Regions from separate parts of the Candidatus Pantoea rara genome, predicted to be linked through region 1. Evidence: predicted binding sites of a transcription regulator. Region 1 holds the regulator's gene; each other region holds the start of a gene.
What was found. The regulator CRP, encoded in region 1, controls carbon source genes, mostly activating them, when cyclic AMP is high. The targets are predictions, from matches to a motif close to ATGTGANNNNNNTCACAT.
Positions count from the first base shown of each region.

Region 2: a site for CRP is predicted at 2,868-2,885, ahead of ACR8BF_RS02745 (glycine dehydrogenase). Genes of this name have one in related genera too.
Region 3: a site for CRP is predicted at 3,792-3,809, ahead of cdd (cytidine deaminase). Genes of this name have one in related genera too.
Region 4: a site for CRP is predicted at 4,385-4,402, ahead of pth (aminoacyl-tRNA hydrolase). Genes of this name have one in related genera too.

Region 1 covers NZ_CP194942.1:418,543-426,499, forward strand. The annotation lists gene argD (bifunctional acetylornithine/succinyldiaminopimelate transaminase) at 1-107, shown strand, start outside; gene ACR8BF_RS01925 (YccS/YhfK family putative transporter) at 109-2,184, opposite strand; gene crp (cAMP-activated global transcriptional regulator CRP) at 2,242-2,874, opposite strand; gene ACR8BF_RS01935 (OsmC family protein) at 3,178-3,582, shown strand; gene ACR8BF_RS01940 (phosphoribulokinase) at 3,726-4,595, opposite strand; gene ACR8BF_RS01945 (YheU family protein) at 4,657-4,875, opposite strand; gene ACR8BF_RS01950 (hydrolase) at 4,880-5,896, opposite strand; gene ACR8BF_RS01955 (LysE family translocator) at 5,954-6,556, shown strand; gene ACR8BF_RS01960 (LacI family DNA-binding transcriptional regulator) at 6,558-7,538, opposite strand; gene tauA (taurine ABC transporter substrate-binding protein) at 7,775-7,957, shown strand, end outside.
Region 2 covers NZ_CP194942.1:564,002-571,958, forward strand. The annotation lists gene ACR8BF_RS02725 (oligogalacturonate-specific porin KdgM family protein) at 1-240, shown strand, start outside; gene yjgA (ribosome biogenesis factor YjgA) at 281-826, opposite strand; gene pmbA (metalloprotease PmbA) at 941-2,281, shown strand; gene cybC (cytochrome b562) at 2,344-2,730, shown strand; gene ACR8BF_RS02745 (glycine dehydrogenase) at 3,026-3,361, shown strand; gene ACR8BF_RS02750 (SFCGS family glycine-rich protein) at 3,375-3,731, shown strand; gene ACR8BF_RS02755 (DUF4312 family protein) at 3,734-4,033, shown strand; gene ACR8BF_RS02760 (DUF4311 domain-containing protein) at 4,160-4,930, shown strand; gene ACR8BF_RS02765 (DUF4310 family protein) at 4,942-5,583, shown strand; gene ACR8BF_RS02770 (amidohydrolase/deacetylase family metallohydrolase) at 5,628-6,758, shown strand; gene ACR8BF_RS02775 (DgaE family pyridoxal phosphate-dependent ammonia lyase) at 6,742-7,863, shown strand; gene dagF (2-dehydro-3-deoxy-phosphogluconate aldolase) at 7,860-7,957, shown strand, end outside.
Region 3 covers NZ_CP194942.1:1,407,159-1,415,115, reverse strand. The annotation lists gene apbC (iron-sulfur cluster carrier protein ApbC) at 1-223, opposite strand, end outside; gene metG (methionine--tRNA ligase) at 400-2,433, shown strand; gene ACR8BF_RS06710 (CidA/LrgA family protein) at 2,660-3,052, shown strand; gene ACR8BF_RS06705 (CidB/LrgB family autolysis modulator) at 3,045-3,737, shown strand; gene cdd (cytidine deaminase) at 3,858-4,748, shown strand; gene ACR8BF_RS06695 (NAD-dependent malic enzyme) at 5,018-6,715, shown strand; gene sanA (outer membrane permeability protein SanA) at 6,850-7,569, shown strand; gene mglC (galactose/methyl galactoside ABC transporter permease MglC) at 7,713-7,957, opposite strand, start outside.
Region 4 covers NZ_CP194942.1:2,324,996-2,332,952, reverse strand. The annotation lists gene ACR8BF_RS10985 (P1 family peptidase) at 1-423, shown strand, start outside; gene ACR8BF_RS10980 (M55 family metallopeptidase) at 420-1,241, shown strand; gene ACR8BF_RS10975 (LysR family transcriptional regulator) at 1,371-2,279, shown strand; gene ychF (redox-regulated ATPase YchF) at 2,439-3,530, opposite strand; gene pth (aminoacyl-tRNA hydrolase) at 3,639-4,226, opposite strand; gene ychH (stress-induced protein YchH) at 4,482-4,757, shown strand; gene ACR8BF_RS10955 (GGDEF domain-containing protein) at 4,754-5,905, opposite strand; gene prs (ribose-phosphate diphosphokinase) at 6,119-7,066, opposite strand; gene ispE (4-(cytidine 5'-diphospho)-2-C-methyl-D-erythritol kinase) at 7,203-7,957, opposite strand, start outside.

The sequences.
Region 1 (7,957 bases):
GCACCGACGTGATGCGTTTTGCCCCGTCACTGATTATCGAACCGGCCGACATTGAAGAGGGCATGAGCCGCTTCGCCACCGCCGTCGGCAACGTACTCAACGGCTAGATTAGTTTTTACGTAAGCGTCTGATTAGCCAGCGGCCATGTTGCGGTCGCTGGTTCCACGCCAGCGATGAAATGGTGTACATCACGCTCAGATGATCGAGAATGCGCCGTACATGCTGCTCCACCACCGTGATCGGTCCCTCGCTGATATTCTCCAGGTCATCCAGCAGATTCACCTGTGAGCTTTCACCATCATATTCCAGCCGCTGCTGACACCGCTGCAGCGCGATTTCACAGGATTGCAGATAGCGTTCAGCCAGTGCGCTCGTCAGCATGGTGTGCTCCCGCGCCAGAATCGTTATCGCATTGATATGCTCAACAATAAACTGGCTGTGCGTGACCCAGAGTCGCATATCACTCAGATAGCGGGAGTTAAACGCCGGTTCCTGCATCGCCTGATTGAGTGAGTTAAATAGCGCATTGTGTGCCTGATTAACCTTCACGCGCTGATAAGCCAGTTTCTCTGGTGACTGTTCGTCGCCCAGCAACAGCCGCAGAGCATCCTGATAGGTTTCCAGCGCATCATGGGCATTTTGCCGCAGTAAGCCGCTCTGCCACTGCGGCCACAGCCACAGCATTCCGCCGAAGGCGATCAGACAGCCCATCAGCGTATCCATCAGTCGCGGCAGCAGGAACTGCGCGCCATTCAGCGACAGCAGTTGAAGCGAGTAAACCGCCGTGACCGTAAAGCCAATCATCGACCAGCCATAGAACTGGCGGGTAAAGCGATAGCTGATAAAGGTTATCGCCAGCATGATCATCAGCACCAGCGATTCCGGCACCGCCAGGCGCAGCGTCGCGGCCGCGATGACCAGACCAGCAAAGGTGCCCAGCGCCCGGTGCTGGATGCGGACACGGGTGGCGCTGTAGCCGTTCTGGCTGACGAACATAATGGTCATCAGGATCCAGTAGGGTTTGGGGATGTTGAAGAACAGCGCCAGCGCGCTGCCCAGCATCAGCATCACCGCAAAGCGTCCGGCAGTGCGCAGCGCCGAGGAGCGGAACGAAAGATAACTGCGCAGTGCCGGTAACAGCGGCAGACGACGCTGACGGTCCGCCATGAGATCGCGCTGATACAGGGGTTTCTGCGTGCGCAGAACCCGCGCAATGCGGTTGAAGTGGTAAAGACAGAAGTTACCCACCGGATTGTCGGGATGCTGATGCGCGATCTTCTCCAGCGCGCCGAGCTGTTTATCCATCGCAAAGCGGTCGGGTAGCTGGTGATAAAGGATGTTATCCGCCAGCACCCGCAGCCGGGCTGAAATGGTTTTGGCATTCCAGCGGATCACCGCTTCCGCATGGCTCTGTTCGACCAGCTTCTGCACTTCTTCCGGCCGATGCAGGCTGACCGAGATATGTTCCTGCAGATCCAGCGCGACCTGAAAGGCGCGCGTCAGCCGTTTATGGCTGTGATCGCGACTTGCCGACAGCATATGCATCTGCTGATAACAGGTGTTAATCAGATCGACCACTTTTTGCTGACGGGCCAGCAGCGGTGGCAGTGCCTTTTCCGGGTCGGTCAGCTGCGTCAGCAGGGTATATTTGGCGTCGCAGTAGTTAGCCAGCTCGCGGTAGATTAGGCTCAGGCTCTCGCGCATCGGCTGCTCTTTCCACAGCCAGAACCAGAACCAGTTGAACAGCCCGTACCACAGCGTGCCGCCGATATAGAGCAGCGGGGGAACATAGATTGGCATGCGGCCAATCAGGCTCAGGGTAAAGATGGCGGCAATCAGGGTGCCGGGCAGCAGACGAGCATGCAGCGGGCTGATCTCGCCGGTAACGCCGAGCAATAAGGGCATGGCAAACAGGATCAGCGGCAGCGGAATAGCATGCAGGGTAAGCCACTGCATCAGAAAGCTGCCGAGGGCAAACAGGCTGCCGCCAACGATCAGGCGTTTGAAGAAGCGTTTATGCGGGGTATCCAGACCGGCGATGTTGCAGCAGGCGGGCACTAATGAGAACAGGAGACCTTTTTGCAGGTCGCCAGCCAGCCAGCCCAGCGCCACCGGCAGACAGAGCACCAGCGTTTGCCGCAAGGCGTAGTTAACTTCAGGATGGTAAATAATTCGACGCCACATCGGCCCAACACAAACAATAACGGCGTGATGTTGCCATCACGCCGTGGGTGACAGGAATTAGCGGGTGCCGTAAACGACGATGGTTTTGCCGTGTGCGGAGATCAGGTTCTGATCTTCCAGCATCTTCAAAATACGGCCCACGGTTTCACGTGAACAACCAACAATCTGGCCAATTTCCTGACGCGTGATTTTGATTTGCATGCCGTCGGGATGCGTCATGGCATCTGGCTGCTTCGCCAGGTTGAGCAGGGTCTGTGCAATGCGTCCGGTGACGTCGAGGAAAGCGAGGTTACCCACTTTTTCAGACGTGACCTGCAGGCGACGCGCCATCTGCGATGAGAGTCGCATCAGGATGTCAGGGTTAACCTGGATCAGCTGACGGAATTTCTTGTAAGAAATCTCCGCCACTTCGCACGCACTTTTCGCACGCACCCAGGCGCTGCGCTCCTGGCCTTCTTCGAACAGGCCAAGCTCACCAATAAAATCGCCCTGATTCAGGTAGGAAAGAATCATCTCTTTGCCTTCTTCATCTTTAATCAGAACCGCGACGGAACCTTTAACGATGTAGTAAAGCGTTTCTGCTTTTTCACCTTGGTGAATCAGCGTACTTTTGGATGGATACTTGTGAATATGGCAATGGGACAGGAACCATTCGAGTGTAGGGTCTGTTTGCGGTTTGCCGAGAACCATTCGCTATTATCCTCTGTTGTAATCGTGCCCAAAATACAGGGGGCAGTTTTCCCTGTCAGGCGGTGAAAGCTTCAAGCGTTTCCATTTCAGGAAATTATTCGGGCCGCATCAGGCGCAGTGCGCATCATCCTTCCCGGCTTCGCCATCGGGTGACGAAAAATATTTTCAGCACTGTTTGTAGCACAGCTTTTGCCGACTGTCTTCTGTTGTCTCGCTTCAGCTATAGGCGGATTTCTCTGGATTGCTGTTTACCAGGCGAAAGCGTACTCTGGCGAGAAAACAGCGTATTCCGGAGCAAAAATCATGCAGGCAAGAGTGAAATGGGTAGAAGGGCTGACATTCCTCGGAGAATCCTCATCCGGCCATCAGATACTGATGGATGGAAATTCGGGTGATAAAGCGCCCAGCCCAATGGAGATGGTGCTGATGGCGGCCGGCGGATGCAGCGCGATTGACGTGGTTTCAATTCTGCAAAAAGGCCGCAACGATGTGGCTGATTGTGAAGTAAAACTGACCTCAGAACGTCGTGAAGAGGCGCCGCGAATCTTTACGCACATCAACCTGCATTTTATCGTGAGTGGTAAAGGGCTCCAGGATAAAGCGGTCTCACGCGCGGTGGATCTTTCTGCTGAAAAATATTGTTCGGTGGCCATTATGCTGGGTAAAGGTGTGACGATTACCCATAGCTATGAAGTCATTGAGCTGTAACAGGCTGAGGGGCCGTTAAAGTCACGGGCAAAATCTGAGCCAGCCCGGTGTCAGGCGGCTCCCTGCGTGTGGAACGTACGTGTTGCTGTCAGATTCACCCTGATCAGGTCCAGTCACTCGGCTGAGAAGCCATGACTGGCCTTTTATTCAATCCGTTTGCCTTCCATCAGTCGCTTCACCAGCGGACCCATGATCAACTCCATCGCCAGACCCATTTTGCCGCCGGGCACTACCAGCGTATTGATGTGCGAGATAAACGAACCCTGCAGCATCGCCAAAAGGTAGGGGAAGTCGATATCTTCCAGCGCCTGAAAGTGAATCACCACAAAGCTCTCATCCAGTGACGGAATGGCGCGGGCAGCGAATGGGTTTGAGGTATCGACAGTCGGGACGCGTTGAAAGTTGAGGTGAGTGCGTGAGAACTGTGGCGTGATGAAATTGATGTAATCTTCCATCGAGCGCACCACGGAATCCATCACCGCTTCGCGTGAATGACCGCGCTCGCCGGTGTCGCGCACCAGCTTCTGAATCCACTCCAGATTAACAATCGGCACCACGCCCACCAGCAGATCGACCTGTTCCGCCACGTTGTGCTGCGCCGTCACCACGCCGCCATGCAGGCCTTCATAAAAGAGAATGTCGGTGTTCTGCGGCAGCGGCTGCCAGGGCGTAAAGGTGCCGGGCACCTGATTCCACGGCACGGCTTCATCGTAGGTGTGCAGATATTTACGTGATTGGCCCTGTCCGCTTTGACCATACTCTTTAAAGCTCTGCTCCAGCAGACCAAAGTCATTGGCTTCCGGGCCGAAGTAGCTGACATGACGTCCTAAATCGCGCGCCTTACGAATTGCCATATCCATTTCCGGGCGGGTAAAGCGGTGAAAGCTGTCACCTTCCAGTTCGGCCGCATGGAGATCGAGCTGCTGAAAGATTTTGCGAAACGCGAGGCTGGTGGTGGTGGTTCCTGCGCCGCTGGAACCGGTCACCGCGATAATGGGATGACGTGCAGACATAGAAAAGCTCCCTGTGAGGTCGGGCGATGAGCATTGTTATCATGAAATGATGCCGGGTGCATCAGCCGCGAAATTCTTTGCGTGGCATGATGTTGACCGATTCATGCAGTTCCGACCACACCAGCACCACTTCACCGGTTTCCAGCTGGCGTCGCACATCAGCTACTTTGTCCAGCAGGCTGCGTTCCTGCTCGCCGTAGTCTGTGCCTTCGCGTAGTACAAAGGTTTCAATCAGATTTTCAAGGGTCTCTGGTGAGACCTGTTGCCAGGGAATAATCACGTGATCAGTTATCCAGAAAAGGGGCGATCCACTGCGGGATGCGCTGTTCCAGCCACATTTCAGGCTGGCGTAACGTCCCGCCGACAAAACCTACGTGGCCGCCGTGGGGGGTCAGTTGATAAGTAATAGTGGCAGATAATTGGCTGCTGTGCGGGATCACTTCATCACTCATAAAGGGATCATCTTTGGCGTGGATGATCAGCAGCGGTTTCTCTGTGTGCTTCAGCCAGGGCATAGCGCTGGCGCGATGATAGTAATCTGCTGCATCAACAAAACCGTGGGCGCGGGCGGTAATCGCATCATCAAAATCGCGCAGTCGCCGCAGCGCTTTGAGTTGCGTCAGATTGACCGGCAGCGTGTCCGGCCAGGCATGCAGTTTGCGGCGGGCATTCTTCTTGAGCTGCGCCAGCAAGTAGTACTGATAGAAACGTGAGAAGCCGCGTTCCAGTTTCACGCTGCACGGTTCCAGCAGCAGCGGAGCGGAGACAATCACGGCCGCATCCACCTCAGCGGCTGTGCCCTGCTGGCCCAGCAGGCAGCCCAGCATGTTGCCGCCCAGTGAGAAACCGACGGCGGCGGTGGGAACGTGACCCCAGCGGCTGCGCAGCCAGTGCAGGAAGAAGCGGGCATCTTCAGTTTCGCCGGAGTGGTAGATGCGGTTCAGCCGGTTAGGTTCGCCGCTACAGCCGCGAAAATGCATCACCACTGCCAGCCAGCCGCGCGCGCGGCATACCGCCATCAGGCCATGAATATAGGGGCTGTGAAAGCTGCCCTCCAGGCCATGAAACAGGACAACGCGCGGTTTATGCTTTGCCAGCTGCGGATCTTCGCTCCATGCGAGATCAATGAAGTCGCCATCCGGCAGATCGAGGCGCTGCCAGTGAGGATCGACCGTGATACGGCGACGCAACAGGCGCGGCAGCATTGTCTGCAGGTGCGCGTTGCGCAGACTGTCAGGTGGCGTGAAGTGCTCGTTTTCCGGTCCGGTAAATTTCATGTGGTAAAAGCTTGTCTGTTCCATATCACACTGTTAGCTTCGATAAGTTTTTTCTTGCAGGGTAAGGAGTACCCGATTGCCATGGAACTGAGTCTTTTCTTATCAATGTTGGGATTTCTTTGGGTCGCGGCCATTACGCCAGGTCCCAATAATATGTTACTCACCGCCTCGGGCGCTAATTTTGGCTTTCTGCGCACTATTCCGCTGATGATCGGCATCATGATCGGCATGCAGGTGATGCTGCTGATGGTGGCTTTTGGCGTAGGCGGTCTGATCCTGCTCTATCCATCGCTGCATCTGGTACTGAAGATCGCCGGTAGCCTCTATCTGCTCTGGCTGGCGTGGAAGATAGCGACGTCCAGTTATGAAAAGCTGGAAACTGACCAGGCGCCGGATGCGCCGATGCCGTTCTGGCAGGGTGGGTTGCTGCAGCTGATCAATCCCAAGGCCTGGCTGATGGCGCTGGGTGCGGTCGCCAGCTTCAGTCTGGCCGGTGATGCATATCGCCATTCGGTCATGGCGATAAGCGTCGGCATGTTTCTGGTTAATCTGGTCTCGGGCGTGATCTGGATGGGATTTGGCGCGATGATCGGCCGCATCCTGCGCAGCCGACGCGCCTGGAAAATCTTTAACCTCGCCATGGGGCTGCTGACTGCGGCCTGCGTGCTGTTAATCTGGCACTGAGTTAACTGGATGCGCGTTCGACGCGCGTCCAGGGCAGCACCTCACGAATCACTGGCGCGTTCGGATTACGAATCTTCTGCAGCAGCAGCTGCACACTGCGCGCGCCCAGTTGGTTCATCGGTTGCTCGATGGTGGTCAGTGGCGGATTGAGGCTGCGGGTAAACGACACACCATCAAACCCGACCACCGCCAGATCTTCCGGCACGCGCAGACCCGCTTCCAGCGCCGCATGCACCACGCCCACCGCCAGCACGTCTGACACCGCAAACACTGCGTCCGGCGGTTCCGGTAGCGCCATGAGTTCTCTCAGTGCCTGGCTGCCCGCCTCACAGGAGATCTCGTAGGTATAGGAGATGCCGGACCATGCATATCCCAGCTCCTCAATTGCCTGCCGGTAACCCTTTTCCCGATGATGTGAGTACAGGTAACGCATATCGCCATTGACCAGCCCGATGCGTTTACGCCCTTTCCCGGCGAGATAATGGACGGTGTCGCGGGCTGCCTCCTGGTGATCAATGCTGACTGAGGAAGCGGGGATATCCGGATCAAATTCACAGCACTGCACCCAGGGCGCACCGGCGATCAGCGCCTGTAAATCCGGTAAGCCTGAAGCAGCATCCATGGTAATAACGCCATCCACCACTTTCCCGGTCAACAGGGAGAGATAGGCGGCTTCACGCTGAAGCTTCGAGGCGGAGTTGCAGAGCAGGATGTGATAACCGTGCAGTTCTGCTTCGGCCTCAATGCCCTGCACCACGCGTGAACAGAAGGGATTAGTGATATCCGATATCAGCACCAGCAGCATGTGGCTTTGCGCCGTGCGCAACTGACGCGCCAGTAAGTTGGGCTGATAGTCGCAGGCAGAGATGGCCGCCAGAACTTTCTCACGCGTATCGGGCTTTACGCCGGGATGCGCGTTGAGAACCCGCGATACTGTGGCTTTGGAAACGCCAGCCAGCTGAGCGACTTTCTCGATCGACATCGGATTCAGAGACCTTAACAGGCAATCATTGGGAACGCATATGAATAGCACAGGCACAATGTGAGCGCCTGACATTTTTGCTTACTTTAGCTATTTTCAGCATTTGCGATTTTCAGCTTAGTTTTGCAGATAGTGATCTAAGAACTTATTTCTATTAGGGATAATTTTTAATTCCTTTGTGAAACTATCGCGCGCAGAGACACTGCCTCTACGATTAAAAGGGTGGGGTAGTGATCATGGCAGCAACACGTTTAACTTTCTTAGCCGCAGCGCTGGCGCTGATGGCATTTCGGGCTGATGCAGTCAATGTCACTGTCGCGTACCAGACCTCTGCCGAACCGGCGAAAGTGGCACAGGCTGATAACAGTTTTGCCAAAGAGAGCGGGGCCAGCGTCGACTGGCGTAAGTTTGACAGCGGT
Region 2 (7,957 bases), 150 kb from region 1:
TATCTGCGGAATAAAAGCGATCGGCTGACCACCACTTATAAGCTGGTATATAAGCACGCGGATGCGAAACTGTTTGCCAGTAAACATGATGATTACGAACAGGCGTTACAGTTCGATTATGCGACTGGCAACGGTCGCGTCTGGGTGCCATACGTCACCTTTGGCGATATCGGACGGTCTGCCACGGCGAGTCAACGCCAGCTGCGGCTGCGCACCGGTATTCTCTACATCTATCGGTAAATGCTCTGCCGGGAGGCGGGCGAGGCTGCCCGCCATGGCATTACTTCGCTTCGGCCAGTTCGCGCAGGTACTGGAAAATCTGACGGGCAGACTTCGGCGGCTTGCTGCCCGCTTTCTCTTTCTGCGCGTTACGGATCATGCTGCGCAACTGCTGACGATCGGCTTCAGGGTAAAGCGCAATCACGTCGCCCATTGCCTCATCGCCCTGTTCAATCAGACGATCGCGCAGCATTTCCAGTTTATGGAACAGCGCAACCTGCTGGTTATGGCGATTATTGAGCTTATCCAGCGCAACGCGGATCGGCTCCACATCAATACCACGCAGCAGTTTACCGATCAGCTGCAGCTGACGGCGGCGACCCTCTTTTTTGATGCGCTGCGCCAGTTCAACTTCGGTACGCAGGCGCTCATCCAGCGGGATTTTGTCCAGCGAGTTTTTACCCAGATCAACCAGTTCGGCACCCAGGCGCTTTAACTCTTCTGCATCGCGTTTAATTTCACTCTTACTGACCCAGATAATCTCTTCATCTTCTTCTTCGTCATTATCTGGCACATCGTCGAGCCACTCATCGGGCTGTTTGGTCATTTCCGGGCTCCCAAAAAAAAGAGGGTAATCCTACCAGTTTATCGGGTGACTGCGAAATTGTTCTCTGACTCTGATAGACTCAAATCATTCACACATAAGATTATGGGCAGGTCGATGAACGTATCTACTCAGGTTGCAGAACAGCGAAAAGTACTGGAGCAGGCCATTTCTCAGGCACTTGAACTGGCTAAAGCAGGCACTGACAGCGCGGAAGTGGCCGTCAGTAAAACCACCGGCATTGGGGTCAGCACCCGCTATGGCGAAGTGGAAAACGTCGAATTCAACAGCGACGGTGCGCTGGGCATCACCGTTTATCATCAGAATCGTAAAGGCAGCGCCTCATCGACCGACCTCAGCCCGGACGCGATCAAACGTACCGTGCAGGCGGCGATTGATATTGCGCGCTACACCTCGCCCGATCCGTTTGCCGGCCCGGCCGACGCGGAGCTGCTGGCCTATGATGCGCCGGACCTGGATCTTTATCATCCATGGGAGATTGATGCTGACCGCGCCATTGAACTGGCGGCACAGGCGGAACAGGCGTCGCTGCGTGCAGACAAACGGATTACTAACACCGAAGGTGGCAGTTTTAACAGCCACGTCGGCATCAAAGTCTTTGGCAACAGCCACGGTATGTTGCAGAGCTACTGCTCAAGCCGTCACTCGCTCTCCAGCAGCGTCATTGCCGAGCAGGATGGCAACATGGAGCGCGATTACGCCTATACCATTGGCCGCGCGTTTGAAGATCTGAAAAGCCCGGAATGGGTAGGTGCAGAGTGCGCACGCCGCACGCTCTCCCGTCTGGCCCCGCGTAAACTGCCGACCATGAAAGCCCCGGTAATTTTTGCTTCTGAAGTGGCGACCGGCTTATTTGGTCATCTGGTTGGCGCGATCAGCGGTGGCAGCGTGTACCGTAAATCGACCTTCCTGCTGGATTCAATGGGTCAGCAGATTCTGCCGGAGTGGCTTACCATCAATGAACAGCCGCATCTGCTGAAAGGACTGGCCTCTACGCCATTCGACAGCGAAGGCGTGCGGACTCAGGCGCGTGACATCATTAAAGATGGCGTACTGCAGACCTGGCTGTTGACCAGCTATTCAGCCCGTAAACTGGGCCTGACCAGCACAGGCCACGCTGGCGGCATCCATAACTGGCGCATCGCGGGTCAGGGCCACAGCTTTGAGGCGCTGCTGAAGCAGATGGGCACCGGATTAGTGGTGACCGAGCTGATGGGCCAGGGCGTCAGCGCCATTACCGGTGATTACTCACGCGGTGCGGCTGGTTTCTGGGTCGAGAATGGCGTTATTCAGTACCCGGTCAGCGAAGTCACTATCGCCGGAAATCTCAAAGAGATGTGGCGCAACATGGTGACCATTGGTGACGATATTGAAACCCGTAGCAATATCCAGTGCGGTTCCGTGTTACTGCCTGAGATGAAGATAGCGGGACAATAAGATGGATTCCTGAAGCAGCCTGTTGGCTGCTTTTTTTTCATCACAATAAAAAGGAAGTAATGATGCGTAAGCATGTGATTGCAATGTTGTCGGCTTCTCTGTTGTTCTCCAGCGTCAGCCTCTATGCGGCGGATCTGGAGCAGGATATGGACATGCTGAATGCGAACCTGAAAATCGTCAAGAAAAGTGACGATGCGCAGGAGATGCAGCAGGCGTTAACTAAAATGCGTGCCGCGGCGCAGGATGCTAAAAAATCGACGCCAGATAAGCTGGAAGGTCAGCCTGCTGACAGCGCGCAGGTCAAAGATTATCACGCGGGTCTCGACTCACTCATTGCACAGATCGACGTGGTCAGCGCGCTGGCGAAAGCCAACAACGTGGATGGCGCAAAGCGCGAAGCGGCCAAATTTGATGACATCCGCAATACCAACCATAAGAAATTCCGTTAATCAGATCGCCGGTCAGCCTGACCGGCGGTTTTTTACCATCACTTCTGCTTATCACCGCACCCTGAATCTCAACGCGCTGCGCCTGTCGCCGCACAACATCACCACCTGGCACCGATAAATCCCTCATTTTGCGCCTTATGCGACGTATGTCGCACTAAGTGTGCAGCCTGCGATCTGACGCACAACCTTCACGTCAATTTCCACTTGCTGCTGGAAATGTTGACTCTGCACAGCCGGGGCGATGACCGTTAATGTGTTTCTAACGCGAATTATCCGGTTTAACAGGAGTAGCAAGGTGAGCAATAACGGCGTCCCGGTGTATGAAGCGCCACCGGAGAAAGTGCAGCAGCTGGCTGACAGCGTGATGACGCAGATTGCGGCGATCTATCAGCAGCATGGCATTCAGCCCAATGCGGTTCAGCAGCAGATGCTGCAATCGCATGTCGGTGCCATGGCGTCGCGATCGCTGACCGGCGAGCCGCTGCCGGAAGTGGAAGCGGATCTGTTCGAGGATATTCCACCGGAAACGGTCGCGCTGGCACAGCAGGTCGTCGATCTGTTTGGCAATCTCCCCCGCGAAGAGGCCTGGCTGCTGTCAGTGCATATTGAAGTCGCGCGATCAAACAACTAAAGAGGAACACAAGATGGTAACAGTCGTGATTGGTGATCGTTTAGGTAAAGGCCAGAAAGTGGCGGCGGGCATCGAAAAAGCGGGTGGCCGTGCCGTCGTGGTGCCAGGTGTGGCCGCTGACATGAAACTGGGCGACGTGATGAAGGCAGAGAACGCCGATTTCGGCATCTCGTTCTGCGGCAGCGGCGGCGCAGGCGCTATCACCGCGCAGAACAAATATGGCTACAAAGCTAAGCATGGCATGCGCTCTGTCGACGAAGGCGTCACCGCCATTAATGAAGGTGCCACGGTGCTGGGCTTCGGCTTTATGGATAAAGAAGAGTTAGGCGAGCGGCTGGTGCAGGCCTGGAACAAGAAGCACGGCAGCTGATTATGAAAGAACAATACGTTACTCAGGTGACGGTCGAGGGCAAAGGCGACACCAAAGCGAAAGCCTTCGCCGATGCCCTGAGTCGGGTGCAGAACCAGGTTCTGCGCGCAACGCAAAAAATCCTGCTGCGCATTGAACCTCAGGATGTCCGGGTGCTGCGCGCGCAGGAGAGCGTCAAAACCGAGAAGTTTCTCTTCTTCTTTCTGGCGCGCCAGCGGCGGAACTTCAGTGTCACGCTGGAGATCACCGTCAGCGTCACCGTTTTCGACACCGAACAGGTGACGTTCACGGCGGCATCCTAAAACAGAGCCTGTTCATATCAGCCAGCCGTCTGCCCGATTCTCAGCTGTCGCGATCGCGCGGCAGTCAGGCGGGGCAATGGGGCGGCTGAGGCAGGACGGGTAAAAACGACAACAAGGTACAACAACATGTTTTTAATCATTTTGTTTAAGTCGTTGATTATTGGCGGGCTGGTTGGCGTCGGTGCGGGCGCTGCACGCATGTTTCACGCGCCAACCACTCAGGGCATGGGCGCCTTTCGTACACTGGGTGAGCTGAACTCGTGCGAAGGCGATCCGGCCTCCCACTTCTCCTTTGGTCTTGGCTTCTTTTTCAATGCCTGGGCATCGTCTGTCGCCGCCGGTTCATTCACGCAGGATGTGGATCATCGCATCATTCCAAACTGGGGTGCGGCCGCATTGATGGTGAAGAATCGCAATGTGGCTGAGACGCTGCATGACCCGAAAAAAATGGCCATCGCCTGCGGCATCATCGGCATGATCGTGGTCGCCTTCCTCAACTCCACTGCTTCGGCGGTTCCGGCTGCGCTGCAGGTTACGGCGGTCAAAGTGCTGGTGCCCGCCGCAAACCTGCTGGTGAACACGGTGATGCCCGTGATCTTCTGGCTGGCGGCAATTGATGCTGGCAAAAAGTCAGGCTTCTGGGCCACCATTTTTGGCGGTCTGGCGCAGCTGATCATGGGCAATGCTGTGCCTGGACTGGTGCTGGGTATCCTGATCGGTAAAGGCGTGGAAGAGAGCGGCTGGAACCGGGTCACCAAAGTGATGATGACCGCCATCGTGCTGCTGTTTGTGCTGAGCGCCTTCTTCCGGGGTTTTGACATGAAGCTGCTGCAGTCCTTCCAGCTCGGCATTCCCGGCTGGCTCGACATGATCCACAACTCAGTCAGCGGTAAATAAGAGGCGATGCGATGAACGAAAATAAAGGCTTCTGGTACGCCGACTGGTCTTTCCCGATCTTTGTTGGCCTGCTCTCCTCTGGTGTCTTTGCCGGGACCCACATGTACTACCTCTATGGCATTGGCGCGTTTAACGAAGTGGCGTTTGTATCGATGCTGCGTGCAGGCATGGAAACCGGCGTCTACGGCGCGGTCGCCGCCTTTGGTGCCAGCTTCCTGTTCGCCCGCATCATCGAAGGCTCACTGGTGGGCATTCTGGATATCGGCGGGGCAATTCAGACCGGCGTCGGGCTGGGCGTTCCGGCCCTGCTGCTGGGTGCAGGCATCGTCTTTCCGGTGGCGAATTTTGCGGCCTCGCTGGCGACCGGACTGGTGATCGGTGTGGCGATTGGCTACCTGATTATTCTGGCCCGTAAATTCACCATCAATCAGAGCGACTCCACCTACGGCGCAGACGTGATGATGGGGGCGGGTAATGCGTCAGGGCGCTTTCTGGGACCGCTGATCATCCTGTCTGCCATGGCGGCCTCTATTCCGATTGGTCTGGGTTCGCTGCTGGGTGCGCTGCTGTTCTATCTCTGGAACAAGCCGATTACCGGCGGCGCCATCCTCGGTGCGATGATCCTGGGTGCGCTGTTCCCGATTGCTCTCTGAATCTCACCGGCAGCCCGGCAGCGGGCTGCTGTTTAGGAGAAACCATGTACGACTTGATTATCCGCAATGCGCGCCTCAGCGATGAGCAGGTGGTCGACATTGCGTTGCAGAATGGCCGCATCGCCGACGTGGGCAAGGTGCAGGGCAAGGCACAGCGCGAGCGCGATCTGGCTGGCCGCTACTACCTTAGCGCCGGCTGGATCGACTCCCACGTTCACTGCTATCCCAAATCACCGATTTACCATGATGAAGCGGACGCGATTGGCGTGGCGTATGGCGTCACCACGGTGGTCGATGCGGGCAGTACCGGCGCAGAACATATTGATGATTTCTACCAGCTGACGCGCGCGGCGCAGACGCAGGTTTATGCGCTGATTAATATCGCCCGCACCGGCATCGTCACCCAGAATGAGCTGGCCGACATGGCGCAGATCGATGGCAAGGCGGTGCAACAGGCGGTAGCGCGACTGCCCGATTTTATTGTCGGCCTCAAGGCGCGCATCAGCAGCAGCGTGGTCGGTCAGAATGGCGTCCAGCCGCTGATAAAAGCCAAATCGATTCAGCAGGAGAGCGGCGGTCTGCCGCTGATGGTTCACATAGGCAACAATCCGCCCAGTCTCGACGAGATTGCGGATCTGCTCACCACGGGCGACATCATTACGCACTGCTTTAATGGCAAACCCAACCGCATCCTGACGTCACAGGGTGAACTTAAAGCGGCGGTCAAACAGGCTATCGCGCGGGGCGTCAGACTCGATATCGGCCATGGCAGCGCCAGTTTCAGCTTTGAGGTCGCTCGCGCGGCGATTGCGCAGGGCATCCTGCCCGACACCATCAGCTCTGACATCTACTGCCGCAATCGTCTGGCCGGGCCGGTTCACAGCCTGGCGCATGTGATGTCGAAATTCTTCAGCGTCGGCATGACACTGTCGCAGGTGATCGACTGCGTCACGGTTAACGCGGCCGCCGGACTGCGCCTGCTGCGCAAAGGCCAGCTGAAAGTCGGCTACGACGCCGATCTGACTGTTTTTAGCGTGAAAGAAGAAGCCCGGCCCTTCATTGATTCAGAAGGTGAAGAGGTAACCGGTGAGAAGCATCTGGTTCCGCTGGCAGCGGTGGTCGCTGGCACGTGGATCGCGACGGAAGAAGGAATAGCGCATGATCTCGGTTTATGAAAAATATGGCCTGAAGCCAGTCATTAACGCCTCTGGCCGTATGACGATCCTCGGCGTCTCAACGCCATCAAGTGACGTGATCGATACGGTGAAGTATGGCCTCGATCACTACTTCGAAATGAAAGATCTGGTGGATAAGACGGGTGCTTTTATCGCCGGTCTGCTGAAGGTGGAGAATGCGCTGGTGGTCTCCTGCGCCTCAGCCGGTATCGCCCAGTGTGTGGCTGCGGTGATTGTTAAAGACAACGACTGGCTGGTGGACAACCTGCATGCTGCGCCGCTGACCGTTCCGAACCAGATTGTGGTGCCCAAAGGGCACAACGTGAACTATGGCGCGCCGGTCGGCAGCATGGTGGCGCTGGGTGGCGGGCAACTGGTGGAAGCGGGTTACAGCAACGAATGCTCACCTGCCCAACTGGCGGCGGCGATCACGCCACAGACTGCAGCAATCCTCTATGTGAAATCGCATCATTGCGTACAGAAGAGCCATCTTGATGTGGGGCAGGCCGCGGCAGTTGCGCGTGAGCATGGCCTTCCGCTGATCGTCGATGCGGCAGCGGAAGAGGATCTGCAATGCTACTACCAGGTGGGTGCCGATCTGGTGATCTACAGCGGCGCCAAAGCGATTGAAGGGCCGACCAGCGGACTGGTGATTGGCAGACACCATTACGTTGAGTGGGTCAAACGCCAGACCAACGGCATTGGCCGCGCGATGAAAGTGGGCAAAGAGGGGATTCTGGGGCTGACCCAGGCGATTGAAAACTATCTGTCGCAGCCAAAAATCAGCGGCGCGCAGATGGTGGAGAAAATGACGCCGTTTATTGAACAGCTCAACGGCTTAACGGGTGTGACAGCCCGCATCGTATGGGATGCAGCCGGACGCGACATCGCCCGGGCTGAGATCACGTTCGACGAAGCCGTAATCCAGCAACGCACCGGCGATCTGGTGCAGGCGCTGAAAAAGGGCGACGTCGCCATCTACTTCCGTGGCTACAAAGCCAACGAGGGGATCATTGAGGCGGACGTGCGCAGCGTCAGCGCCGATCAACTGCACACTATTTTCACCCGCATTCAGGCCCTGTTAAACGGAGCGAAACACGCATGACGCTGACCCCCAATTTCTATCAGGATCGTCTCTGCCTTAACGTCCTGGCCGGATCTAAAGAGAATGCGCGCGCCATCTGGCAGGCAGCAGAAGG
Region 3 (7,957 bases), 990 kb from region 1:
GTTCGGCGCTGACCTGCTCTTTCAGGACGTCAAACCCGCTGGCCCACGCAAACGGCATCAGCAGTTCAACATGCAGCGTACCATCAAGCTGCGCCACGTGATGCAGCGCTTTCAGCGCGGTGAGATTTTGTTTAAGGGTCGGATGCTCAAAGCTTTTCAATGCGCCCGCTACGATGGCGCGCAGGCCCTCTGGCGTGTGCGGTTCCCGGGATTGTGCTGTCATCCCCTGCTCCTTATTTCGGCTGTGCTTACGCTGTGTTTCAGCGATGTAATGTCAATGATATCAGATGCTCGTGGATCTGCGGCGACTGGCGGGGTGAATCCCTTGTGTTTACGCAGGTGAAGCCTTCAGTTACCATCTAAGCCCGTTTTTTCAATCAACAGAAAGCTACGCAAACTATGACTCAAGTCGCTAAAAAAATTCTGGTAACGTGCGCACTGCCTTATGCGAACGGATCAATCCATCTCGGCCACATGCTCGAGCATATCCAGGCCGACATTTGGGTGCGTTATCAGCGAATGCGTGGCAATCAGGTTTATTTCATCTGTGCGGATGATGCGCACGGCACGCCTATCATGCTGAAAGCTCAGCAGTTGGGCATTGCGCCAGAGCAGATGATTGCAGAAATGAAAAGCGAACATGAAGCCGACTTTGCCGGTTTCAACGTCAGCTATGACAACTATCACTCGACGCACGGCGAAGAAAACCGTGAGCTGTCAGCGCTGATTTACGGCCGCCTGAAAGAGAACGGTTTTATTAAAAACCGCACTATTTCCCAGCTTTACGACCCGGAAAAAGGGATGTTCCTGCCGGACCGTTTTGTGAAAGGCACCTGCCCGAAATGTAAATCTGCCGATCAGTATGGCGATAACTGCGAAGTGTGTGGCGCGACCTACAGCCCGACCGAGCTGATTGAGCCGAAATCTGTGGTCTCTGGTGCGACGCCAGTACTGCGCGACTCTGAGCACTTCTTCTTTGATCTGCCGTCCTTCAGCGCCATGCTGCAGGCCTGGACCCGTTCCGGTGCGCTGCAGGATCAGGTGGCGAACAAAATGCAGGAGTGGTTTGAGTCGGGCCTGCAGCAGTGGGATATCTCCCGCGACGCCCCCTACTTCGGCTTTGAAATTCCGGACGCGCCAGGCAAATATTTCTACGTCTGGCTGGATGCGCCTATCGGCTACATGGGCTCATTCAGGAACCTGTGCGACAAGCGCGGCGACATCGACTTCGACGAATTCTGGCGTAAAGATTCCACGACCGAGCTGTATCACTTCATCGGGAAAGATATCGTCTATTTCCATAGCCTGTTCTGGCCAGCGATGCTGGAAGGCAGCAACTTCCGCAAGCCAAACAACCTGTTTGTACACGGCTATGTCACCGTTAACGGTGCCAAGATGTCGAAGTCGCGCGGCACCTTTATTAAAGCGAGCACCTGGCTACAGCATCTGGATGCCGACAGCCTGCGTTACTACTACGCGGCGAAACTCTCTTCACGTATTGATGATATCGACCTGAATCTGGAAGATTTCGTCCAGCGTGTTAATGCCGACATCGTCAACAAAGTGGTTAACCTGGCGTCACGTAACGCGGGCTTCATCGCCAAACGCTTTGACGGCAAACTGGCGGCAGATCTGGCCGATCCGGCGCTCTATCAGACCTTCGTGGAGGCGTCTGAGAAGATTGGTGACGCCTGGGCAGCGCGCGAATACAGCCGTGCTATCCGTGAAATCATGGCGCTGGCCGACCTGGCGAACCGTTATGTGGATGAGCAGGCTCCGTGGGTGGTGGCGAAGCAGGAAGGCCGTGATGCCGATCTGCAGGCGATCTGCTCAATGGGCATTAACCTGTTCCGCATTCTGATGACCTGGCTGAAGCCGGTGCTGCCGTCCCTGAGCGCCCGTGCAGAAGGCTTCCTGAACTGTGAACTGAGCTGGGATGCCATTGCGCAGCCGCTGCTGGATCATCAGGTTGCGCCGTTCAAAGCGCTCTACAGCCGCATTGAAATGGCGAAGGTTGAGGGACTGATCGAGGCCTCGAAAGAGGATGCTGCCGCAGCGAGTGCACCAGCCGTAACCGGTCCGCTGGCCGATGCGCCGGTCGGTGAGACCATCACCATCGACGATTTCGCCAAAGTTGATATGCGCGTCGCGCTGATCGAGCAGGCGGAACTGGTTGAAGGTTCAGACAAGCTGCTGCGTCTGCAGCTCGACCTGGGCGGTGAAAAGCGTCAGATCTTCTCGGGCATCCGCGCCGCCTATCCTGACCCCTCCGTGCTGGTCGGTAAAATGACCATCATCGTGGCCAACCTGGCGCCGCGCAAAATGCGCTTCGGTATCTCCGAAGGTATGGTGTTGTCAGCGGGTCCGGGCGGAAAAGATCTGTTTGTGCTGTCCGTCGACAGCGGTGCTGTGCCGGGTATGCCGGTTAAGTAATCGCTGCACCCGGCGGCTGAAACAGCTTAGCGCAGTGCCGTTCTGAAGCCCTTCGCGCCTTTTCTCTGGCGCGAAGGGTTACCTTTCCCTCCTCAGCCTCCCCTCAGTCCAGCTTCGTTTACTGACAAGCTGCGCGTGGTCCTGCCACATCATCCCATAAATGTGATCGCTAGCACGCTAAGGGGTTAATGCGTATGATGAAGCTCAGTGAAAACAGGAGCCTGCCATGCTCACCGTGCTGTCTGTCTGCGGACGTTATCTTCGCGCCTTTATCATCATTTATCTCTGCTTATACGCCGGTGTCGGCATCGCTTCGCTGCTGCCCATTAAACTGCCCGGCAGCATCCTTGGGATGCTCATTCTGTTCGCCCTGCTTGCCTCGCAGATCCTGCCGGTCAGTTGGGTGAAACCGGGCTGCCATCTGCTGATTCGCTATATGGCGCTGCTGTTTGTGCCAATAAGCGTCGGGGTAATGAGCTACACCGATATTCTGACCGCCCAGTTTGGCCCCATCGTCGTCTCCTGCGTCGTCAGCACCCTGCTGGTCCTCTCCATTGTTGGCGTAAGCGCCCACCAGCTTCACAGCCGCCGTCCGGCCGGAGAGTCAGCCGATGAGTGAAATGTGGTGGTCACTGCCACTGACGCTGGTGGCCTTTTTTCTGGCGCGCAAGCTGGCGATACGGCTCAAAATCTCGCTGCTTAATCCGCTGCTGGTGGCGATGGCAATTATTATCCCAATCCTGCTGCTGTTGCAGTTGCCCTACTCGCGCTATTTCGCGGGCAGTGAGATTCTCAATCAGCTACTGCAACCGGCCGTGGTCGCCCTGGCACTGCCGCTCTATGAGCAAATGCATCAGATCCGCGCCCGCTGGAAGTCGATTATTGGCGTCTGCTTCATCGGCAGCCTGACTGCCATGACGTCAGGTACCGCAATCGCCCTGTGGATGGGTGCCACGCCTGAAATTGCCGCGACTATCGTGCCTAAATCCGTTACCACGCCCATTGCGATGGCCGTTTCCGGTTCGCTGCACGGCATTCCCGCCATCAGCGCCATCTGCGTGCTGATTGCCGGGGTTCTGGGTGCGGTATTCGGCCACACGGTGCTGAACCTGCTGGGCGTAAAATCTAAAGCGGCGCGCGGACTGGCGATTGGTAATGCGTCACATGCCCTCGGCACGGCGCGCGCTGCCGAACTCGATTATCAGGAAGGCGCTTTCAGCTCACTGGCGCTGGTGATCTGCGGCATCATCACCTCACTGCTGGCGCCGTTTATTTTTCCGCTAATGATGCACTGGTTTGGCTGAAAGTTTGCGAGAGATCTCGCAAAGTTGAAACATGCAACACAGGTTACATTGTCAGAGCGATGTGGATCACATATAAACCGGTGACTGGCACATCGCCCTGCTGAATTTAATGAGGCTCACATGCAATCCCGTTTCCTCTCCGCTTTTGAGGCATTGCCGTCAACGCTGCAAACTGCACTTGCTCCCCTGCTGAACGATCCTGGCTTCCATGCGGTGCTGAGCGCAGACCAGGTCGCCTCACTGCAACAACAGACCCAAATGGATGCCGATGCGCTGGCGCTGTCACTGCTGCCTCTGGCGGCGTCCTGTGCCGTTGCTACCGTATCGCATTTTAACGTCGGGGCGATTGCCCGTGGCGTCAGCGGTAACTGGTACTTCGGCGCTAACATGGAATTTGTCGGCACGCCGATGCAGCAGACGGTTCACGCTGAGCAAAGCGCCATTACCCATGCGTGGCTGCGTGGCGAACGCCAGCTTGAGACTATCACCGTTAACTACACACCGTGCGGTCACTGCCGTCAGTTTATGAACGAGCTGAACAGCGGCACCCGCATTCGTATCAGCCTGCCACAACGTGCGATCAGCACCCTGGCCGATTATCTGCCGGATGCCTTTGGACCCCGCGATCTCGGCATCACCACTTTCCTGATGGACAAGGTCGATCACGGTTATGTGGCCGAGGGCGATGAACTGATACAAGCCGCCGTTGCCGCCGCCAATGCCAGCCACGCACCCTATAGCCAGTCCCATGCCGGTGTCGCACTGCTGACCACGGATGGAGAGATTGTCGCCGGTCGCTATGCGGAAAACGCGGCGTTTAACCCGAGCTTCCCGCCCTTGCAGGCGGCGCTGGTCCTGCTGAACATGCAGGGCGGCGATGCCCGGCAGATAAAAAAAGCGGTATTAGCGGAAGTGGAAAATGCCACATTAAGCCAGTTCGCCGCCACGCAGGCGACGCTTGCGACATTTGGTTGCGGTGAGCTGCTGCAGGTAACGCTGTACAAAGCATAACCCGCTGTCAGAGAGGCCACAGTTTTGTGAGCTTTTATGAACAAACGCTGTACTTCTGTGGGAAATTTCATAGGATCTGGCGCCAGAATTCACGTCATCACAAATTACTCTGAATAATTCAGCTTGCAGGATGGCAGCACGGTCGTGAATGTTTCCGCAGCTGTTACCCTGCCGCTGCCGGGCCTGCAGTCTGAGCTATAACGGGTAAGAAAACTGGCGCTACCTTTCCGGCGTGACGCCAGACAACACTGCAACCGGAGCATCACTACATGGAACTCGACTACGAAAGTAAACGCCCGCTGTATATCCCTTATGCTGGCCCGATTTTGCTGGAATTTCCCCTGCTGAACAAAGGCAGCGCCTTTAGCATCGAAGAACGTAACGAATTCAACCTCAACGGCCTGCTGCCAGAAGCGGTGGAATCGATCGAAGAGCAGGCGCAGCGTGCCTGGCGTCAGTTTCAGGACTTCAAAAACAATAACGATAAGCATGTCTACCTGCGCAACATTCAGGACACCAACGAAACGCTGTTCTACCGCCTGCTGGATAACCATCTCGAAGAGATGATGCCAATTATCTACACCCCGACCGTCGGCGCAGCCTGCGAACACTTCTCTGAAATTTACCGTCGTGCACGTGGCGTCTTCATCTCCTACCCTAACCGCGCTCACATCGAAGATATGCTGCAAAACGCCACCAAGCAGAATGTGAAAGTAATAGTGGTAACCGATGGCGAGCGTATCCTGGGTCTGGGTGATCAGGGCATCGGTGGCATGGGCATCCCGATCGGTAAGCTTTCACTTTATACCGCCTGTGGCGGCATCAGCCCGGCGTATACGCTGCCAGTCGTGCTGGATGTCGGTACTAATAACCAGCAGTTGCTGAACGATCCGCTCTACATGGGCTGGCGTCATCCGCGCATTACCGGCGAAGAGTATGATGAGTTCGTGAACGAATTTATTCAGGCTGTTAAGCGCCGCTGGCCGAAAGTGCTGTTGCAGTTCGAAGATTTTGCCCAGAAGAATGCCATGCCGCTGCTGAACCGCTATCGCGACGAAGTGTGCTGCTTTAACGATGATATTCAGGGTACCGCTGCCGTAACCGTGGGTACGCTGATTGCCGCCAGCCGTGCGGCCGGAAGCCGACTGTGCGAGCAGAGAGTCGTGTTCCTGGGTGCCGGTTCTGCAGGGTGTGGTATCGCTGAACAAATTATCGCGCAGATGAAATCAGAAGGTCTGAGTGATGATGAAGCCCGTGGCCGGGTGATGATGGTGGATCGCTTTGGTCTGCTGACGGACAAGCTGCCTAACCTGCTCGATTTCCAGAGCAAGCTGGTGCAGAAAAGCGAAAATCTGCAGCAGTGGGATATCACCAATGATTCCATTTCGCTGCTGGACGTCGTGCGCAATGCGAAGCCCGATATTCTGATTGGTGTTTCTGGCCAGCCGGGTCTGTTCACCGAAGAAATTATCCGCGAGATGCACAAGCACTGTAAACGCCCTATCGTGATGCCACTGTCGAACCCGACCTCACGTGTGGAAGCGACGCCGGCTGATATCATTGCCTGGACTGACGGAGCCGCGCTGGTCGCAACCGGTAGCCCATTCTCACCGGTGAGCTGGAACGGTAAAACCTATCCGATTGCACAGTGTAATAACTCCTACATCTTCCCGGGCATTGGTCTGGGTGTGATTGCATCGGGTGCCAGCCGCGTTACCGATACCATGCTGATGACGGCCAGCCGCGCGCTCGCTGACTGCTCACCGCTGGTGAATGAAGGCGAAGGCCCGGTGCTGCCTGAGATCAAAGATATTCAGGGCGTGTCGAAAATCATCGCGATGGAAGTGGGTAAAGCCGCTCAGCTGGCGGGTGTCGCCGTAGTGACCTCAGAAGATGTGTTGTCACAGGCTATCGCCAATAACTTCTGGCTACCGCAGTATCGTCACTATCGTCGTACCTCGATTTAATCGTCAGACTGCCGGATCCCTTTGATCCGGCAGTGTTCAAAAAGAGCACAGCCAGCCGGCAGTAGCTTGCTTCGCTGCGACAGCTCAAGTAGCCTTGTCCCATCTCAACATTCTGACATCGAGTTTCCAGGCGCATGCTGAAACGCGTTCTCATTGGTCTGCTTTTCATCATCTTACTGATGATGGCAACCGCGCTCGGCCTTGATCGCTGGATCAGCTGGAAAACTGCGCCTTTTATCTACGAAAATGTCGCTTCTTTGCCCCATCGTCAGGTCGGTGTGGTGCTGGGTACGGCTAAATATTATCGTACTGGCGTCATCAATCAGTATTACCTCTATCGTATGCAGGGCGCACTGAATGCCTACAACAGCGGCAAGGTGAACTATCTGCTGCTGAGCGGTGATAATGCCCAACAGAGCTATAACGAACCGATGACCATGCGCCGCGACCTGATCAAAGCGGGCGTCGATCCGGCCGATATCGTGCTGGATTATGCCGGGTTCCGCACGCTGGATTCGATTGTGCGCACCCGCAAGGTGTTTGATACCAATGATTTCATTATTATCACCCAGCGTTTTCATTGTGAGCGCGCGCTGTTTATCGCCTTACAGCTGGGTATTCAGGCGCAGTGTTATGCCGTGCCCTCCCCGAAAAACATGCTTAGCGTGCGTTTCCGCGAAGTGGGTGCCCGACTGGGCGCGCTGGCGGACCTTTTCCTGCTTAAGCGCGAACCCCGTTTCTTAGGGCCGCTGGTGCCGATTCCTGCCGTACATGATGTTCCTGAAGATGCGCAGAGTTACCCTGCTGTGACGCCAGAGCAGTTGCTGGAGCTGGAACAGAAGCTGCGGAAATAACTCAGTGATAGTGCCTGATTAGGCCTTAGCGTCATTGCAATCTGATCGTGTTCCCTTCGCAACCTCAATCTCAAAGCAACGCGCCCGGCACTCGCCCATAAAAAAAGCGACCCGAAGGTCGCTTCTTAAGCGTTGAATCAGACTTACTTCTTACGTGAATATTTCAGTGAATCCAGCGCAACGGCGAAGATGATGATGCCGCCCTTAATGATGTACTGCCAGTAAGGGTTGACGCCGATATAGGTCAGACCGTAGTTGATAACGGTGAAGATTAATACACCGGTCACAACGCCTGCCACACTACCCACACCCCCGGCGAAGGAGACGCCGCCGACCACACAGGCCGCAATCGCATCCAGCTCATACATAAAGCCGAGGTTGTTGGTCG
Region 4 (7,957 bases), 1.9 Mb from region 1:
CTGGCCAATTTCGGCGCGCTGGAGGCATTAACGCTCGATGGCGTCCGGGCCGGCGGGATGATTGCGCCGCTGCTTGCCGGAGATGCGCCGCAGCGTGATGCCGGCTCTGTCATCATCATCATGGCAACGGATGCCCCGCTGGACGCACGTCAGCTAAAGCGCATCGCGAAGCGAGCCGGTGCCGGTCTGGGACGACTGGGCAGTTACTGGGGCCACGGCTCGGGCGATATTGCGGTGGCGTTTTCAACGCAACCGCAACCGCTGCCGCCACCGGACGACACGCTGGAGCCGCTGCTTGCGGCGGCGGCAGATGCAACCGAACAGGCTGTACTGGATGCCTTGCTGAGCGCAGAGGCTGTTACCGGCTTTCGCGGTCACCATCGCCCTTCACTGACTCAGATTCTGGATAGATTAACCTCATGAAAATTTTTATTTCGGCCGACATTGAAGGTATCGCGGGGGTTATGCGCCCGGAACAATGTTCACCTGGTCACCCGGAACATCAGCTGGCCCGTGGTCTGATGGAGCAGGAGGTGAATGCCGCGATTGAAGGCGCTTTCGCCGGCGGGGCAACGGAAGTGGTGGTTGCAGACAGCCACGCTCAGATGACCAATTTACGTGCGGAAAATATCGATCCCCGCGCCCGACTGGTGCAGGGCAAACCCCGCGTTCTGTCGATGGTGGAGGGGATAGAACAGCAGACGTTCGACGGGCTGTTTCTGGTGGGATTTCACAGCGCAGCAGGTGAGCCTGGCGTACTAGCGCATACCATTAACGGTCGGGCATTCTGGCGTATCCATATCAATGGTCTGGTGATGGGCGAAACCGATATTTATGCGGCCGCCGCGGCTGAACACGGCACGCCATTGCTGCTGGTCACCGGCGACGATCAGTTACAGAACTGGATAGCGGAACATTACTCAGCGGTCGATTACGTCTGTGTAAAACGCGCCATTTCGCATACCTGCGCGGAATCGATCAGCCCTGAAGCGGCACAGCGTGCGATCGCAGCCGCGGCAAGCGCCGCACTGCAGCATCGCCCTCAGGTGAGCACAACCCGGCTGACAGCCCCTTACGCTATGCAGCTTCAGGCCACGAAACCGGTGCTGGCCGATCTGTTCAGTTTGATCCCCGGCGTCACGCGCCTGGATGCCGTTACCGTGGCGTATCAGGCGGAGAAGATGGAGACGTTAATCAGCTTACTCAGTGCATTCTCCTATCTGGCGAGTACGCAGTCGTAGCGACATTATTCCGGAGCTGCACCGGTTTGCGGTACAGTTTTTGCAGCAGGATAATGATTGTTCTCCCTCCGCCGGTGCAGCCTGTCGGAGAGGCTTCCGTGTTCGCCATTCCATCCAGGGTAAATCATCATGCGGCTCCGCCATATAGAGGTCTTTCAGGCCATCGTACAGACCGGCAGCATCAGCGCAGCGGCGCGCCTGCTGAATGTGTCGCAGCCGAATATCAGCCGTGTGCTGAATCACGCTGAACAGCAGCTGGGATTTGCGCTGTTTGAGCGACGGCTACAGGGAATGAGTGTAACGGCAGAAGGGCGACGTCTGCTGCCTGAAATAGAGGATCTCTGCCAGCGCCTGCAATCCATTACCCAGCTCACCGAACAGCTGCGGCGTGGCGAAGGGCAATTAGTTCGCGTTGGAGCAGCTCACGCTTTTGGTCAGATGGTATTGGCTCCCGCCCTGGTTACCTGGCGGCAACAGATGGCCTCCGTCAGTGTGGAACTGGTTACCGAGCACTTCAGTACCTTATGCCAGATGATTCTGGATAATCAGCTCGATTTCGCGCTGGTCTTTGGTCAGCAGGTCGATGCGGATCTGCTGGCTGAGCCTCTGTTCCAGTCCTCCATGGTGGCGCTGCTACCCCTCACTCATCCCCGGCATGAACCCGTTACGCTGGCGTGGTTGTGCAACAATAATTTACTGATGATGCAGGCTCAGGATCCGCTTGGACGCGTACTTCACCGTGCGCTGCGCGATAAGAAACTCAATCCCGCCGTGTCGTTGTCGATTAAAACCTATTCGGTCATTGCGGATATGGTGCTGGCAGGTGGCGGCATGGGCATTGTGGATCTCTTCACCGCCTGCCGCTATGCCGAACAGTTAAAATTGCTGCCCATAGCGCAGCCCCTGCCGTTTGAAGTGATGCTGATCAGCCGCCGTGACCAGCCCCAGTCGCAGTCCACTCTGCAACTTAAGCAGGTCATCCGTAACAGGCTGTGGGAGATTGCCCGGCAGTGTGAAGCGCAGTTTATCCGTTGCTGAACAGGTGCCGTTTCAGGTCATGATTGCGGCATGGGTGAAATGTGCCGACAGACACTCTTGGTACGGCGTTAAAATGAAAAATCCACGCAATGGCGTGGATTTTTGGGGAGTCTGCCAGATTTCATGGGCTTAATGAAACCGCATGAGACAACCAGCAAATCAGACGTTGAACAGGAAGTTCATCACATCGCCATCTTTCACGATGTACTCTTTACCTTCTGAACGCATCTTGCCGGCTTCTTTCGCACCTTGCTCGCCCTTATAGGCAATAAAGTCATCAAACGCGATGGTCTGGGCGCGGATAAAACCTTTCTCGAAGTCGGTATGGATTTTACCGGCTGCCTGTGGGGCTGTCGCGCCAACAGGAATAGTCCATGCACGCACTTCTTTCACGCCAGCGGTGAAGTAGGTCTGCAGGTTCAGCAGCGAGTAACCGGCGCGGATCACGCGGTTCAGGCCCGGCTCTTCCAGCCCCAGTTCGGCCATGAACTCGTCACGGTCTTCATCTTCCAGCTCGGCGATATCCGACTCAACGGCGGCGCAGACGGGCACCACGACTGAACCTTCTGCTTCAGCAATAGCACGCACCTGATCCAGGTAAGGGTTGTTCTCGAAACCATCTTCATTGACGTTAGCAATGTACATCGTTGGTTTCAGGGTCAGGAAGCTCAGATAGCGGATGGCCGCTTTGTCGTCTGCATCCAGATCCAGTGAACGCAGCATGCCCGCTTCAGAGAGATGCGGCAGGCACTTCTCCAGTGCAGCCAGCTCGGCTTTGGCATCTTTGTCGCCGCCTTTGGCTTTTTTTTGCACACGCTGAATCGCACGTTCACAGGTTTCAAGATCGGACAGCGCCAGCTCGGTGTTGATCACATCAATATCTTCAGCCGGGTTCACTTTACCCGCCACGTGGATGATGTTGTCGTTTTCAAAGCAGCGCACCACGTGGCCGATGGCTTCGGTTTCGCGGATGTTAGTCAGGAACTGGTTGCCCAGACCTTCACCTTTAGACGCGCCTTTGACCAGACCCGCGATATCGACGAATTCCATGGTAGTCGGCACCACGCGCTGCGGCTTAACAATCTCAGAAAGCTGGTCGAGACGCAGGTCAGGCATCGGCACCACGCCGGTGTTTGGCTCAATGGTGCAGAAGGGGAAGTTAGCCGCTTCGATACCCGCTTTAGTCAGCGCGTTAAACAGAGTGGATTTACCGACGTTCGGCAGGCCCACGATACCGCATTTGAATCCCATGGTTTGATACCCTTTATAACTGGATGGACAGTGAGCCAGAAGGCGGACTGTCGGAGACGGATTGAAAAATTTCGCGCATTATACACGGAATCACGACGATTCGGGCGTTTAAGCAGGCTTGAAGGCGTGCAGCCGGTTCATCGCCTTGATGCGATCCTCTTTGAGCCACAGTTCAGTACAGCGCGCCGCTTCATCAATGGCATCATCAATCAGCTTCTGCTCACTGGCGGGCGGCTTGCCCAGCACAAATCCCGTCACCTTGTTGCGGTCGCCGGGGTGACCGATACCGATGCGCAGCCGATGGAAATTGTTGTTGTTGCCGAGTTTGCTGATGATGTCTTTCAGCCCGTTATGGCCGCCATGGCCGCCGCCTTGCTTGAACTTCGCCACGCCGGGGGGAAGATCAAGTTCATCGTGCGCCACCAGAATTTCTTCCGGCGTAATGCGATAAAAGGTCGCCATCGCCGCCACCGCTTTACCGCTCAGGTTCATAAAGGTGGTCGGGACCAGCAGGCGCACATCCTCTCCGGCTATCGCCAGGCGGGCAGTGTAGCCATAGAATTTGCCTTCCTCTTTCAGTGACTGATTGTGGCGCTCAGCCAGTAAATCCAGATACCAGGCACCCGCATTGTGGCGCGTGGCGGCATATTCAGCGCCCGGATTGGCAAGGCCCACAATCAGTTTAATGCTGCTCACAATGATTATCCTGCTGTTATCGCGAAAGGGCGTTAGTTTACTTCGCCACACTCAGGATGACAAAGCCGAAGCATTGAAATGGTTCAGAACCGTGATTAATCATTTTCTATCTGAATCAACAGACTGCAATCAGGACCAGCGGATTCTTTATGACTGATGTGTGATCCAGTCCGCAACGTTGCCTCTATCCATTGCCTAAACTTATGGCACTTAACATTGTGTGCGGTTATTGACTCATAAGGATGGAGGTGCAGCATGAAACATCATCACTGCCGCGTAGCGGGTAACAGCTTGATGGTACTGGGATTAGTCACAATGGTACTGGGCGTCGGTTTTTCAATTATTAATCAGCTTCCCTCCCTCCACATGCCGCAGCTTCTGGCGCAGGGTGCGATGCTAGGCATCTTTATCGGTGCGCTGCTGTGGCTGGTGGGGGCGGGTCTCAGTGGGCGTGAAAAAGTGGAAGATCGTTATTACTGGCATCGTCGCTATGACAATCGCTGCCGGCGGACGCCCAATTCACACCATTAACTGAGTACGGCAGTGACCGGATGCTGCGCTGTGCGGTTCCGGCCGCTGGCCTTAGCGTGGTAGAGCGCCGCATCCGCCAGTGCCAGTAAATCTTCAAAGTCCTGCTGGTGGTGGGTCACAGTCGCAAACCCGATGCTGACTGAATAGGTAATCGCATTGGGTTGTGACGCGCAGACCGCCAGTCGGATCGCTTCACACCAGGCTCTCGTTTCCTTTGCGCCTGCCGGAATTATCGCCGCAAACTCTTCTCCACCCAGTCGCGCAAAGCGCCCCTCCGCCGGTATCAGTACTCTGACAATGCTGCAAAAGTGAATTAAAATCTGGTCTCCCTGATGATGACCATACCGATCATTAATGCTTTTAAAATGATCAAGATCGAAGAGTATCGCGCTGTAGGGCCGGTTCTGACGGCGGCAACGCGCCGCAATTTTCCCGGCTTCGTTAAACAGGGCACGACGATTCCAGACGCTAGTCAACGGATCGTGCAGGGAGGCATGTTTTAAGCTGACCTGCATCCGTTCATTCACCATGGCCAGAATAGTAAACGTCAGTCCGATGACAAACAGAATTGATTCGAGAATGACGTAAACCGAGAAGCTGGAGCCGCCAATCGCACCGGGCTGCGCACTGGGAATCGCCGGGTCCAGAAACAGGCGTGCCAGATGAAACAACAGATGGATCCACAACAGTAACTGCGCAGGCCAGAAAGTGGCTTTCAGCATGTCACGTGCCAGCCAGACCAGTTGGATCAGCGCAGCGGTATAGACGACACAGGCGATGCACAGCACCAGTACCCGTTTGGGTAAGCTGTAATAGAACACCGGAAAGCAACAGAGGAGTGCCCAGAGCAGAGCGCCCAACAGCCAGTGAATGCCGATGGGTTTGCCGCACAAGCGTCGGAACGCATTTAACAATCCACCATACGCCAGCATCACCAGCACATTACCCACCGCAACAGGCAGAAAATGCAGACCACTGCTGCGCAGGCTGCTCAAGAATACGGAAATCAGGGTAAAAACCAGTGACAGGCATGTAAAACCCAGAACCCGGTCATACTGCGATCCAATCCAGGCAAAAACCATAATGATGCTCAGAAACCCCAGCACATAAAGCTCGCAAATAAATAAGGTATAAATATCGAGGTTCATGAGGGCCGGGTTCTGATGAAAATTGCGTTGCAAATTACCACTTAATGGCACCGGGCAGAAGCGGGGAACGCAGCGTTTTAGCAAAAGAGTAAGTGGCGTTGAAAATAGGGGATTGCAGGGGAATTTATCGCGGAAATCTCAGAAAAAGAAGCGCGTTAATCGGGCGACTGGCAGACATAAAAAAACCGGGCACAGGGCCCGGTTCCGCGAAGATTAATGCTCGAACATCGCCGAGATCGATTCTTCGTTACTGATGCGGCGAATTGCTTCGGCCAGCATGCCAGATAAGGTCAGCGTGCGCACATTCGGCAGTGACTTAATCTCGTCAGAGAGTGGGATGGTATCGCAGACAATCACCTGGTCGAGGACGGATTTACGCAGGTTTTCAACCGCATTGCCGGAGAAGATCGGGTGCGTCGCGTAAGCGAACACGCGCTTGGCACCGCGTTCTTTCAGCGCTTCAGCCGCTTTGCACAGCGTGCCGCCGGTGTCGATCATGTCGTCGACCAGCACGCAGTCGCGGCCAGCAACGTCACCAATGATATGCATCACCTGAGAAACGTTCGCGCGAGGGCGGCGTTTATCGATGATGGCCATATCGGTGTCGTTCAGCAGTTTAGCGATAGCACGGGCACGTACTACGCCACCAATATCGGGAGAAACAACAATCGGGTTTTCCAGACCGATCTGCATCATATCTTCCAGCAGGATCGGACTGCCAAATACGTTATCAACCGGGACGTCGAAGAAGCCCTGGATCTGCTCGGCGTGCAGGTCAACCGTAAGAACACGGTCAACTCCGACGCTGGAAAGGAAGTCTGCCACTACTTTAGCGGTAATAGGCACACGCGCGGAACGCACGCGGCGATCCTGACGGGCATAACCAAAGTAGGGAATGACTGCGGTAATACGACCAGCAGAAGCACGACGCAGCGCGTCGACCATCACAACCAGTTCCATCAGATTATCATTGGTGGGAGCACAGGTGGACTGGATGATGAAAATATCACCACCGCGTACATTTTCGTTAATCTGTACGCTCACTTCACCATCACTGAAACGGCCTACTGCGGCGTCTCCCAGGCTGGTGTAAAGGCGGTTGGCAATACGTTGTGCTAGTTCCGGGGTGGCGTTACCAGCAAATAGCTTCATATCAGGCACGAGAAGAACCTCAGGCTTTGCGTCCAGAGAATGAACGGCATGACGGTAACCGGCGCGTACGGTCATGTTCGTTCACACGGGTGTGTTGATGCAAAAGGTGCAGTGTCTGGAACGGGGTGACACTGTCACACATTTGCTAATCGCCTCGCAGGGCACGCTGTAGCGGCGAAACATTTACGCCCCGCGCTACAAATCCGCGCACCCCATTCGGGGCAAGCTCCAGCACCTGACGGGCAGCAGACTCGGTGTCGAATTCAGCAAACACACAAGCGCCCGTGCCAGTCAGGCGTGACGGCGCGTATTCTAGCAGCCAGGAAACAAGCTCATCAACCTCACGAAAACGTTTTCTTACCACTGCTTCACAATCATTGGTGAAGGGTGCAGCTAAAAGCGTCGATAAACTGCGCGATGGGGTATCACGCGTCAGTTCGGGGTCGTTGAATACCACTGGTGTACTGATGTTCACGCCGGGATGAGCGACAAGATACCACTTTTCTTCGGGCTCTGCGGGCTGAAGTTGTTCACCGACTCCCTGCGCAAAGGCCGCGAAGCCCTGAACGAACACCGGTACGTCTGCACCCAGCTTCACGCCAATCGCCGCCAGCGCATCCGGTGTGAAGCCGGTTTGCCACAGGTGATTCAGCGCCACCAGCACGGTGGCGGCATCAGAGGAGCCGCCGCCGAGACCGCCGCCCATAGGCAGGCGTTTCTCGATGGCAATCTGCGCGCCTGCGCGAGCAGGCAGGCATTTTTTCTCCTGTGCCGCCTGCTTCAGCATGGTCGCGGCACGCACAATCAGGTTGTCCGCATCGGCAACGCCTGCCACCGGCGTCAACAGCTGAATCGAATCGCTGTCATCAACGGTAATCTGCAACTGGTCACCGTAATCCA